2 regions of the Rahnella sp. BIGb0236 genome follow, and region 1 is predicted to be linked to the other one. Evidence: predicted binding sites of a transcription regulator. Region 1 holds the regulator's gene; the other holds the start of a gene.

Region 1 (6,187 bases):
CGATCCGGTTCTGTACCGTATTAAGTTTGCAGAACACCACCAGACCGGCAAAAAATGGTGCATCTATCCGATGTACGATTTCACCCACTGCATTTCCGATGCGCTGGAAGGGATCACCCATTCGCTGTGTACGCTGGAATTCCAGGACAACCGTCGTCTGTACGACTGGGTTCTGGATAACATCTCCATTCCATGCCACCCGCGTCAGTACGAGTTCTCCCGTCTGAATCTCGAGTACTCCATCATGTCTAAGCGTAAGCTGAACCAGCTGGTGACCGAGAAGATTGTGGAAGGCTGGGACGACCCGCGTATGCCGACCGTTTCAGGTCTGCGTCGTCGTGGTTACACCGCCGCGTCTATCCGTGAATTCTGCCGTCGTATCGGCGTCACCAAGCAAGACAACAACGTCGAAATGATGGCGCTGGAATCCTGTATCCGTGACGATCTGAACGAAAACGCACCGCGCGCCATGGCGGTGATCAATCCGGTTAAAGTGATCATTGAAAACTTTACCGGTGATGACGTGCAGAGGGTGAAAATGCCGAACCACCCGAGCAAACCGGAAATGGGCACCCGCGAAGTGCCATTTACCCGTGAGATTTATATCGATCAGGCAGATTTCCGCGAAGAAGCGAACAAGCAATACAAGCGTCTGGTGCTCGGCAAAGAAGTGCGTCTGCGCAATGCGTATGTGATCAAAGCAGAACGTATCGAGAAAGATGCAGAAGGCAATATCACCACGATCTTCTGTTCTTACGATATCGATACACTGAGCAAAGATCCTGCCGATGGCCGCAAGGTGAAAGGCGTGATCCACTGGGTTTCGGCGTCAGAAGGCAAACCGGCGGAGTTCCGCCTGTATGACCGTCTGTTCAGCGTCGCCAACCCGGGTCAGGCAGAAGATTTCCTGACCACCATCAACCCGGAATCTCTGGTGATTTCCCACGGTTTCGTGGAGCCATCACTGGTGGCTGCACAGGCTGAAATCAGCCTGCAGTTCGAGCGTGAAGGTTACTTCTGCGCCGACAGCCGCTACTCAAGCGCTGAACATCTGGTGTTTAACCGTACCGTTGGCCTGCGTGATACCTGGGAAAGCAAACCCGTCGTGTAAGCCTTCAGTGTCAGATGATAAAACGCAGCTCCGGCTGCGTTTTTTTTTGCCTGTGATAATCGTAATGGGTTTTGTTTCTCGTCGCGAATTAATGTATTTCCTATGCTTGCTTTTTAAACGATGTAGCGCGAGCTGTTGTATTGCTGAAACGTTTAAACTGTAGGGTTATTTTATTTAATTGCTTGTTTTAGTTATTTATTCAGTTAATCCACTGCTTTAATTCTTTCCTGAGACCCTCTGTAACACTTTTTCATCTTTATGTGCACTTTGTCATATTTCGGCGATCAATGATGAATTACTCATTGATAATTCGCGTCGCGAAAAATATTCTAAACCTGTTTTATACGGTTACGCCTCTGGCGGCCGCTTTTTATACCCGTTTGGGTTTTGCTCGTTTTTTTAGTCAACATGAGGAATCTCTATGCACAAGCACCGTAACAGGGGCAGGGGATCGGCTTACCTGAAACCTGCGATATATTCCCTGGCCGGCACCTTACTGGGTGGCGGAATGATGTTCGCTGAAGATGCCAACGCGGCAGGTTTTATTGATGATTCAACGCTGACCGGCGGCGTGTATTACTGGCAGCGTCAACGTGACCGCAAGGACATGGATCCGGCGAGTGACAGCTACAAAGACTATACAACCAACCTTTCCCATTCTACCGCTAACCTGAACCTCGACTTTTCTTCCGGCTATGCCTGGGACATGTTTGGTATTGATATCGCCGCTTTCACGGCAATTGAAATGGCCGAAAGCAGCGAGAGCGGACACCCCAACGAAATCGCCTTCTCCAACAGCAACCGCGCGTACGACGAAGATTATTCCGGCGATAAAAGCGGCATCAGCCTGTATAAGGCCGCCGGTAAATTCAAATACGGCGGATTCTGGGGACATGCGGGTTACATTCAGCCCACCGGACAAACGCTGATCGCGCCACACTGGAGCTTTATGCCGGGAACCTATCGCGGTGCGGAAGCCGGATATAAACATGATTTCGGTGATCCGGGTGAGTTGAGCTTCTCCTACATGTGGACCGACGAATACAAATCCCCGTGGCATCTGGAAATGGATGATTTCCGCCAGAATGACAAAAAGACCGGCGTTTCTTATCTTCACTCGGTCGGGGCGAAATACGATTTTAAAAATGATTTCGTGCTGGAAGGCGCATTTGGTCAGGCTGAAAGTTATGTTGACCAGTACTTTGCCAAGGCCTCTTACAAAATTGATCTGATGGGCAATCCGCTGACCACCAGCTATCAGTTCTATGGTGCAGAAGATCGCATCAGTGACAAGAATGATCCGAACAGTCTGTATGACGGACTGGCATGGCTGCAGGCGCTGACTTTCGGCTATACCACCGGTCAGTTTAACTGGCGTCTGGAAGGGACGATGGTGAAGGCCGAAGGGAATCAGGGTTACTTCCTGCAACGTATGACCCCGACCTATTCCTCTTCAAACGGTCGTCTTGACGTGTGGTGGGATAACCGTTCTGACTTCAACGCCAACGGTGAGAAAGCCGTGTATGCCGGCGTGCTTTATGATCTGGCGAAATGGGATCTGCCGGGCTTCGCGGTCGGTGGTTCGTACGTCTATGCGTGGGATGCCAAACCGAGCACCAATGCGGCCTACGATCAGAGCCAGCGCCTGAAAGAAAGCGCCTGGAGTCTGGATGCGCTGTATACCATTCAGGAAGGGCGCGCCAAAGGGACGCTGTTCAAACTGCATTACACCCAATACGACAACCACTCTGATCTTCCGAGCTGGAGTGGCGGGTACGGCAACATATTCCAGGATGAAAAAGACGTGAAATTCATTGTCATCGCTCCATTCACTATTTTCTGAGGTCGTTATGTCGATGAATAAATTACTGATGATTGTGATGTCGTCCGTGCTTCTGGCCGGTTGTGCACCTACCGCTGATCAGGCAGAAATCTCCAAAACGCGGGAAGATTACCGGACCTGTATTAATACGGCGGAAGGCGATGCGGACAAACTGGCATCCTGTCAGGTGATGCTCAACAAGCTGAAACAGGAAAAAGCACACCAGCAATTTGCAGAACAGGAGACAGTGCGCGTGGTGGATTATCAGCGCTGCCTTACCGCCCGTAAAACCGGAAACGGTCAGGCCTTTGCCGCCGATTGCGGGAAAATCTGGCAGGAAATCAGAGCGAATAACGCACCGGAAAAGTAACTCAACACCAGAACACGGATGCAGAAATCAAAACCCCGGCTTGCCGGGGTTTTTTGCCTCTGCCCTCTGCCAGATTGCAGACATAAAAAAACCGCTTTTCAGCGGTTAATTTAGTCAAAGCCCGTGCAGATTACAGCGCAGGTTTATCGTTATGCAAAGAGTCATCTTCACGGCAGTCGCCTGCTTCACAGTGGCCGTACAAATACAGACTGTGGTTGGTCAGTTTGATGCCATGTTTCTTAGCAATCTCACGCTGACGACCTTCAATATATTCGTCACGGAATTCAATCACACGGCCACAATCCAGACAGATCAGGTGGTCATGGTGATGTTGCTGGGTCAGTTCGAATACGGACTTGCCGCCTTCGAAGTTATGACGGGTGACAATACCGGCGTCGTCAAACTGGTTCAGAACGCGGTAAACCGTCGCCAGGCCAATTTCTTCACCCATATCAATCAGTTGCTTGTAAAGATCTTCCGCACTAACGTGATGACCTTCCGGCGCTTGCAGCACTTCCAGGATTTTGAGGCGCGGAAGCGTGACTTTTAAGCCGGCTTTCTTCAGTGCGGTGTTGTTGTCAGTCATGCGGATTCAGTCCTGTTACTATGTGCTAATCAAGTTGAGGCATGCAGCCTGTGGCATCGGCGGCACAAAATTATTCGTATAGTCTCTTCGTTTAACGCAAATGTGCCAATTCTCGTCAACGACAGCCTGTTAATAAAGATCACAAAGTGCCGGTCACATTTGGAATGCAACGACTTGATCGATAGAAAAAACAGATGAACTCAGTGTACCTTGATACGACTGAAAGTTACAATTTTGTAGCAGTTAAATTGTTAATTTCAGTAATAGTTTGGCCCTTCAATTGTAGAATAAATCCTCAGGGCCAACAGGGTTTTTAGCCAATAATTTCAGAAAGGCTGAGTTCTTCTGTGATCTGTTTTACCCAGGCATCAACACGTTCGTTGGTCAGTTCTGGCTGACGGTCTTCGTCAATTGCCAGCCCAATGAAGTGCTTATCGTCTGCCAGGCCTTTGGATGCTTCGAAGTGGTAACCTTCGGTTGGCCAGTGACCGACAATCACCGCGCCGCGTGGCTCAATGATGTCGCGCACGGTACCCAGTGCATCGCAGAAATATTCGGCATAGTCTTCCTGATCGCCACAACCAAACAGCGCGACCAACTTACCTTCGAAATCTATCTCTTCCAGCGTTGGGAAAAAGTCGTCCCAGTCACACTGCGCTTCACCGTAATACCAGGTTGGAATGCCGATCAGCAAAATATCGAATTTTTCCAGATCCTCTTTGCTGCTCTTCGCAATGTCATGCACCTCTGCAACATCTTTACCCAATTGCTTCTGGATCATTTTTGCGATGTTTTCGGTGTTACCTGTATCGGATCCAAAGAAGATACCTACAACGGCCATAAGATTACCTAACCTCTTGTTCTAAATGAAGTGCCCTGCATCGCAGGCAATAATAATGCAGATGATAGCAAACTCGCGAGGCGGAGAATATGCTTCCGGCCGCCTTCTTGACTGGGAAATAAGTTTATCGGGCAATATTTTAAAGTGTTATCGCCTTTGTGTGTTTTCCAAAACCGCCAATAAACCTCAAACTTATTGAGGTTAAAAGCAAAGTTGAGAAATAAGTCGACACAATACTAAATTTCGAGCACATCCCGCCGATAGATGATGCGAGAGCAATCTCAACATAATAAAGAAATCGATGCCCGGAGAGGTGTTCAAACATGTCCTGGGGCACTTGCCTGCTGGTTACCTGTCTTGATTCTCCGCATCCCCGTCAATCCTCAGACCAGAAACAGTCCTGTTTCGAGAGAGGCATATCGTGCAGTTTTTAAAAAATATCACCATCAGGGCCGCATTATTAACGATTCTTGGCATCTTCTGCGTCATGTGGGCCGGTGTTTCCCTTTACACCGTCTCCTCACTTGACACGCTGACGCAAAATACCAAAAACAGTACCGAGCTGGTCAACAATATGGCGCTGATCAACAAAGGTAATGATCAGTATTTTCGTACCGTGACGCGCCTGAGCCGCGCCGTCGCACAGCTTCAGGCCGACCCATCAAAAGGGCCGGAAATTTTTGATACCGCGAAACAATCCCTCGACGGACTGACGCAGGCGCTGGCCAGTTTTAAAACAGCGCCGCATCCAGGTCTGGAAGAAGCCGCCGTTCAGGAACTGAGCACTAACTGGGACAACCTGATCACCCAGGGCGTCACGCCGTTATTTGCCGCCGCGAGCAGCAAGGATATCGGGACTTATAACCAGCTCGCCAATTCAACCGTCCCTGCGCTGAGCCGCAGCTTTGGCGCGTCCATGGAAAACGTCAGCGGCCAGATCGCCGTTGATTTCGATGCGGCGCAACGTCAATCGACCCATCTGACCTCCATCGGCAAAGTGATTTTGCTGACGGCGTTTGGTATCGGGCTGGTGATTTTACTCCTGACCGACCGTTATCTGGTGATGGCGCTGGTGAGACCACTGGATCAAATCCGCGACCATTTCGCGGTGATCGCCAGCGGCGACCTGACGCATTATCTGGAAGAGTTCGGTAAAAACTGTGCCGGTAAGCTGATCCCGTTGCTGAACTTAATGCAGCTGAGTCTGGTGAATACCGTCCAAACCATCCGTAACTGTACCAACCACATTTATCAGGGCGCGTCAGAGATTTCAGCCGGTAACAACGATCTGTCTTCCCGTACAGAAGAACAGGCCTCGGCGCTGGAAGAAACCGCCGCCAGCATGGAAGAACTGACCGCTACCGTGAAACACAATGCCGATAACGCGCATCACGCCAGCCAGCTGGTGATTGAAGCCTCCGGTACCGCGCAGCGCGGCGGGAATATCGTCGCGGATG
Region 2 (6,187 bases), on a different contig from region 1:
GCTATGGCGCCACCGCATCGTCGCAAACCGGCAGTCTGGATCCGTGGCTTCTGGAGCGCGTTGAAATCATCCGTGGTCCGGCTTCTGTCCTTTATGGTCAGGTTAACCCCGGCGGTCTGATCGCCATGACCAGCAAACGTCCGGTGGCGGAAGACATCCATAAAATCCAGATCAAAGCGGGCAACCATAAACTGGCTGAAGGTGCGTTCGATTTAGGTGGCGTGCTGACCGATGACGGGCGCGTGCTGTATCGTCTGAATGGCATCGGACGCTATCAGAACAGTCAGGTGCAGGATAATAAAGAAACGCGTTATGCCATCGCGCCAGCCATTACCTGGCTGCCAAACGACAACACACGGTTCACGTTACTCACCAGTTTCCAGAAAGACCCGGACGCCGGTTACCGTAACTTCCTGCCAGCAACAGGCACCGTGACAGATACCGATGCAGGCCAGATCCCGTGGGATTTCAATGTCAGTGACCGCAATTACAATCAGTCATGGCGTGAGCAGAAAAGCATCGGCTACGAATTTGAGCATATCTTCAATGAAATGTTCACCTTCCGCCAGAATGCCCGTTACAGCGAGATCGAGCAGAAATACAAATATCTGGTGTATACCACGTCTAAAAGCGATTACGTCCTCGGACGCCGCCCGCAGCGTGAAACCCGCGACACCAATGAGTTCGTGATCGACAACCAGTTGCAGGCGCAGTTTGATACTGCGCAGGTCGCGCACACAATCCTCGGAGGCATGGATTATAAAACCAGTAAGGATCGCCAGAACCTGTGGCGCGGCTCATCCGACGGTTACGATATCGACTGGCGCAACCCGGTTCGCGGCGTGACGGTGGATGAATCCACCATGACCCATTCTACCGATGAGCAGCAAACGCTCGATCAGCTGGGCCTGTATGTGCAGGATCAGATGGAATGGAATCAGTGGAATCTGTTGCTGGCAGGGCGTTATGACTGGACAGAAGTGCGCACCGATGACTTCCAGGCCAGCGAGCAGACGCAACAGAATGACAGCAAATTTACCGGTCGTGCGGCGCTGTTGTATGCCTTCGACAGCGGAATTTCGCCGTATATCAGTTACAGCACGTCGTTCGAACCGAACCTGCAAACCAACCGTGCGCCGGGCGTTGCCCCATTTGCGCCGACCAACGGCAAACAAACCGAAATCGGCGTGAAATATCAGCCGGTGGGTTCGCAGACGCTGCTGACCGTTGCGGCTTATCAGTTGCGTCAGGATAACGTCGCGACCTATAACAGCGCGGAAGGCTGGTACGAATCGGCCGGTGATATTCAGTCACGCGGTATTGAAACTGAGTTGCATTCCGCGCTGACCGAATCCATCAATCTGATCGCGTCTTATACCTATACCGATGCGGAAACCAAAGAAACCACCGTGGCGAACACCAAAGGGAAAACACCGGCACGTATTCCTGAACATATGGCATCACTGTGGGGAAGCTACACCTTTAATCACGGCGTGTTACAAAGCCTGACCATCGGCGTCGGCGCCCGTTATATCGGCACCAGCTGGGGCGATGCGCAAAACACTTACAAAGTGCCTTCCGTCGATTTATACGATGCGATGGTCAGCTACGATTTAGGTCAGGTAAGTCACAGCCTGAACGGCGCGTCCGTGCAGGTTAACGTGAACAACGTGTTTGATAAAAAATACGTCGCGTCCTGTGCATCGACCTCTGCCTGCTTCTATGGCATCGGCCGCACTGCGTCCGCCACCTTCAATTACAGTTTCTGATCCCGCAAAACGTTGCCCGGCCAGTGTCCGGGCAACATTTTGCCGTCCCTCTGCGATTGACCTTACCCCCGCCAGATATAATAATGATAACCATTAACATTAAAAGTTCAGGAATGGATCCAATGACAAGGGCCGGTTTTCGTCGTTTTTCAGGGACAGTGGCACTGCTTTTATCACTGATGTTCACCACGCAGGTTTTCGCAGAAGGCTGGCCGCGTACGATCATGACCCCGAAGGGCAGCATCACGTTACAACAACCGCCTCAGCGTATTGTCTCAACCAGCGTGACCGTCACCGGGACATTGCTGGCGATTCATGCGCCGGTCATCGCCAGCGGAGCCACCGCACCAAATAATCATGTTTCCGACGCGCAGGGCTTTTTCCGCCAGTGGGGTGATATTGCGAAACAGCGCGGCGTGCAGCGGCTCTATATCGGTGAACCCAATGCCGAAGCCATTGCCGGTGAGGCACCTGATCTCATTATTATCGCGGCCACCGGCGGCGATTCAGCCCTGAAACTCTATGATCAGCTGTCGGCCATTGCGCCGGTCATGGTGGTCAATTACGACGATAAAAGCTGGCAGGAACTCGCCACCGAATTAGGTCAGGCGACAGGTAAAGAAGCCGATGCCGCCAGCGTCATTGCACAGTTTTCACAACGTGAAGCGCAGGTGAAAAAGGCCATAACGCTGCCGCCGCAGCCGGTCTCCGCGCTGGTATACGGATCTGATGGTAAAAGTGCCAATCTCTGGACGCCGGTTTCGCCACAAGGTCAGCTCCTCCAGCAACTGGGGTTTACCCTTGCGCCGGTTCCGCTGAATCTTGCCGCCAGCTACAGTCAGGGTAAACGCCATGACATCATCCAGCTTGCCGGTGAAAAAATGCCGGAGGCGATGAACGGTCAGACGCTGCTGTTATTCTCCGCGAATCAGGCCGATGCACAGCGTCTGCTGACCAATCCCTTTCTGGCGACGTTACCCGCCGTGCAGGCCGGGCGGGTGTATGCGATGGGCGAAGACACCTTCAGGCTCGATTATTACAGCGCCAGCAATATGCTGAATCAGCTTGAAAAATTGTTCGTTACGCACTGATGCCCCGCTCAATAAAAAATCTTACGACGCTGTGTTTTGCGCTGTTGCTGCTCTGCCTGATGATCGCGCTGAGTCTGGTGCTGGGGGAAAAGTCACTGCCGCTCAGCACCGTCATCTCCGCGCTGCACGGTCAGTGTACGGGCGCGGATTGCATGATCGTCACGGATGCCCGTGTACCGCGCACGCTGGCCGGTTTACTGGCCGGCATGGCGCTCGGACTATCGGGCGCGCTGATGCAGATCCTCACCCGCAATCCGCTGGCCGATCCCGGCATTCTCGGCGTCAACGCCGGTGCCGCCTTCGCGGTGGTTATCGGGATAGCCTTCTTTGGCGCAACGGATGTCAGCCATTATCTGTGGTTCGCTTTTGCCGGTGCCCTGCTGGCGACATTACTGGTCGCCATGATCGGGGCGCTGGGGCGCGGAAAACTGGATCCGGTACGCCTGACCCTCGCGGGCGTCGCGCTCGGCGCGGTGCTGGAAGGCATGTCTTCAGGGATTTCCCTGCTCAACCCGACCGTCTACGACCAGTTGCGATTCTGGCAGGCCGGCTCGCTGGATATCCGTAACATCGCGGTGATCAACACCGTCACGCCGCCGGTGATTTTTGCTGTTGTTCTGAGCTTACTGATGACCCGCGCGCTGAATAATCTGTCGATGGGCAGCGAACTGGCGACGGCGCTGGGTACCAAAATCGCCACCACGCAGTTGCTGGGATTACTGGCGATTACCCTATTGTGCGGCAGTGCGACGGCCGCCGTGGGGCCGATCGCCTTTGTCGGCCTGATGGTGCCGCACATAGCGCGCTGGATCTGTCGCGCGGATCCACGCTGGATGCTGCTGTGGACGCTGGTGTTAACGCCGACATTGCTGCTGGCGGCGGATATCGCCGGACGTTTTCTGGTGACCGGCGAATTACGGGTTTCCGTGGTGGTGGCCTTTATCGGCGCGCCGGTGCTTATTTTCCTGGTACGCCGCCCCGGCGGATTACGCAGAGGTTAATCATGAGTCAGACCCTGACAACACCTCGCCCGCTGAAAAAACCTGTGCTGTTGTCGCGCTCGTTTCTGACCGCCTGCGGGCTGGTGTTGTGCCTGATTTTACTGGCGATTTACGCGCTGGGGAGCGGCACACTCGCGCTGACTCCGTCGCAGGTAATCTCTGCCCTGCTCGGCGACGGGCCGAAAAACCTGAGCATTATTGTCACCCAATGGCGTCTGCCACGCGTGGTGATGGCGATGGTGCTCGGTGCCGCGCTCGGTGTCAGCGGCGCGATTTTCCAGTCGCTGCTGCGCAATCCGCTGGGCAGCCCGGACGTTATCGGTTTTAACACCGGCGCGTATACCGGTGTTCTGCTGGTCATCGTGTTGTTTAACGGCGGCGCAGGCGAAACCGTGTCCGGCGCGATGGCGGGTGGCGTACTGACCGCGCTGGTGGTTTACGCGCTGGCATGGCGTCAGGGCGTCGAAACCTTCCGCCTGATTATTGTCGGTATCGGCGTACGCGCGTTGCTGATTGCAGCCAATACCTGGCTGATTATTCACGCCTCGCTGGAGTCGGCACTGACGGCTGGCTTGTGGAATGCCGGTTCGCTTAACGGCATCACATGGGAGAAAAGCCTGCCGGTGGCGGGGATGATCGTCGCCGCCTGCATTCTGGCGCGTTGCTTATCCGCGCCGATGCGGCTGCTGGAAATGGGCGATGATGCCGCCTGTGCGCTGGGCGTTCCGGTTGAGCGTTCCCGCCTGCTGCTGATGCTGGCGGGCGTGGCGCTGACCGCCGCTGCCACCGCGCTGGCCGGGCCGATCTCCTTTATAGCGCTGGTCTCACCGCAGATTTCACGCCGCCTGTGCGCCAGCCAGCAACATGCGTTGTTCTTCGCCGCACTGACCGGCGCCCTGCTGTTGCTGGCCGCCGATGTCACCGCACAACGGCTGTTCCTGCCCTATCAGTTACCTGTGGGCGTGCTGACCGTCAGTCTCGGCGGCATTTATCTGATTGGGTTGCTCATCCGGGAGTCACGACGCTCATGAATACTGAACACGCTTCACCGTTGTACGCGGAAGATCTGACGCTGGGCTACGATAAAAAAATCGTCGCCCGCGACCTCTCTGTGTCCATTCCGCAGGGCAAGCTGACGGTGATTATCGGGCCGAATGCCTGCGGCAAATCCACGCTATTACGCACGCTCAGCCGCCTGATGCAGCCGCAATCCGGCGCGGTATTTCTCGACGGTAAGCTGATTGGCGATTACGGCACCCGGGACGTGGCGAAACGCCTCGGCCTGCTGCCGCAAAGCTCAACGGCACCGGGCGATATCAGCGTGGCGGATCTGGTGGCTCGCGGGCGTTACCCGCATCAGAGCCTGTTCCGCCGCTGGACGGCACAGGATACGCTGGCGGTCAGCGAGGCCATGCGCGCCACCGGCGTCGCCGAACTGGCGGAAAGCACCGTTAACTCGCTTTCCGGCGGCCAGCGCCAGCGGGTATGGATCGCCATGGTGCTGGCACAACAAACGCCGCTGCTGCTGCTGGATGAGCCGACGACCTGGCTGGATATTGCTCATCAGATTGATTTGATGGAACTGATGTGTCGTCTGAATCAGGAAAATGGCCGCACGCTGGTGGTGGTGTTACACGACCTGAATCAGGCGTGCCGTTACGCCGGGCACCTGATTGCAATGCGCGATGGCAAAATACTGGCGGAGGGCGCACCGGCGGATATCGTCACACCGGCGCTGATCGAACAGGTTTTCGGGCTGCGCTGCGCCATTATCGACTGCCCGGTTTCGCATACGCCGTTAATCATCCCGCTGGGTAACGGCTGAAACTCCGGCGCCCGATGGCGCTTCATTCCACAGACATTGAAGGCCATCGAGTAAACCGCCGCGCCAGCTAAGCGCGTCATGACCGGCATCCACCACCCGATAACGCACGCTGTTTCCGGTGCGACCCAGCAGCTCCTCCATCTGGTTATTCACCTGATAAATCAGCCGCTCATTGCTGCCCGCCTCCATGAAAATTTTCAGATGGCTGGCCGCGCCCAGCCCGTTGCTCACCTCACGCAATAACAGATCGGCGTCGTCAGGATGTTCCTCCTGCTGCGCTTTATTGCGCCGCGGCCACCAGAAAGAGCCGGACTGACTGAGCACGCAACCGAACTGCTGCGGCCAGTGTAAACCGGCATACAGCGACGAAAGCCCGCCGAAACTCTGCCCTGCCACCACCGTTTTGTCCGCGCTGTCACTGTGCGGCGCGAGCGCGGCCACGGCGGGCAATAATTCCTCCTGTATCGCCTGCCAGAAATCCGCATTACAGGTCAGTTCGCG

The links. The regulator Fur, encoded in region 1, represses iron uptake genes when iron is present. The targets are predictions, from matches to a motif close to ATAATAATGAGAACNACTATCAA.
Region 2: a site for Fur is predicted at 1,847-1,869, ahead of fepB (Fe2+-enterobactin ABC transporter substrate-binding protein). Genes of this name have one in related genera too.

Annotation. Positions count from the first base shown of each region.
Region 1 is NZ_SOAO01000002.1:368,646-374,832, reverse strand. It holds gene glnS (glutamine--tRNA ligase) at 1-1,111, shown strand, start outside; gene EDF78_RS05235 (OprD family outer membrane porin) at 1,533-2,954, shown strand; gene chiQ (ChiQ/YbfN family lipoprotein) at 2,968-3,303, shown strand; gene fur (ferric iron uptake transcriptional regulator) at 3,434-3,889, opposite strand; gene fldA (flavodoxin FldA) at 4,203-4,730, opposite strand; gene EDF78_RS05215 (methyl-accepting chemotaxis protein) at 5,152-6,187, shown strand, end outside.
Region 2 is NZ_SOAO01000006.1:139,492-145,678, forward strand. It holds gene EDF78_RS14195 (TonB-dependent siderophore receptor) at 1-1,769, shown strand, start outside; gene fepB (Fe2+-enterobactin ABC transporter substrate-binding protein) at 1,949-2,860, shown strand; gene fepD (Fe(3+)-siderophore ABC transporter permease) at 2,860-3,861, shown strand; gene fepG (iron-enterobactin ABC transporter permease) at 3,864-4,892, shown strand; gene EDF78_RS14215 (ATP-binding cassette domain-containing protein) at 4,889-5,686, shown strand; gene fes (enterochelin esterase) at 5,660-6,187, opposite strand, start outside.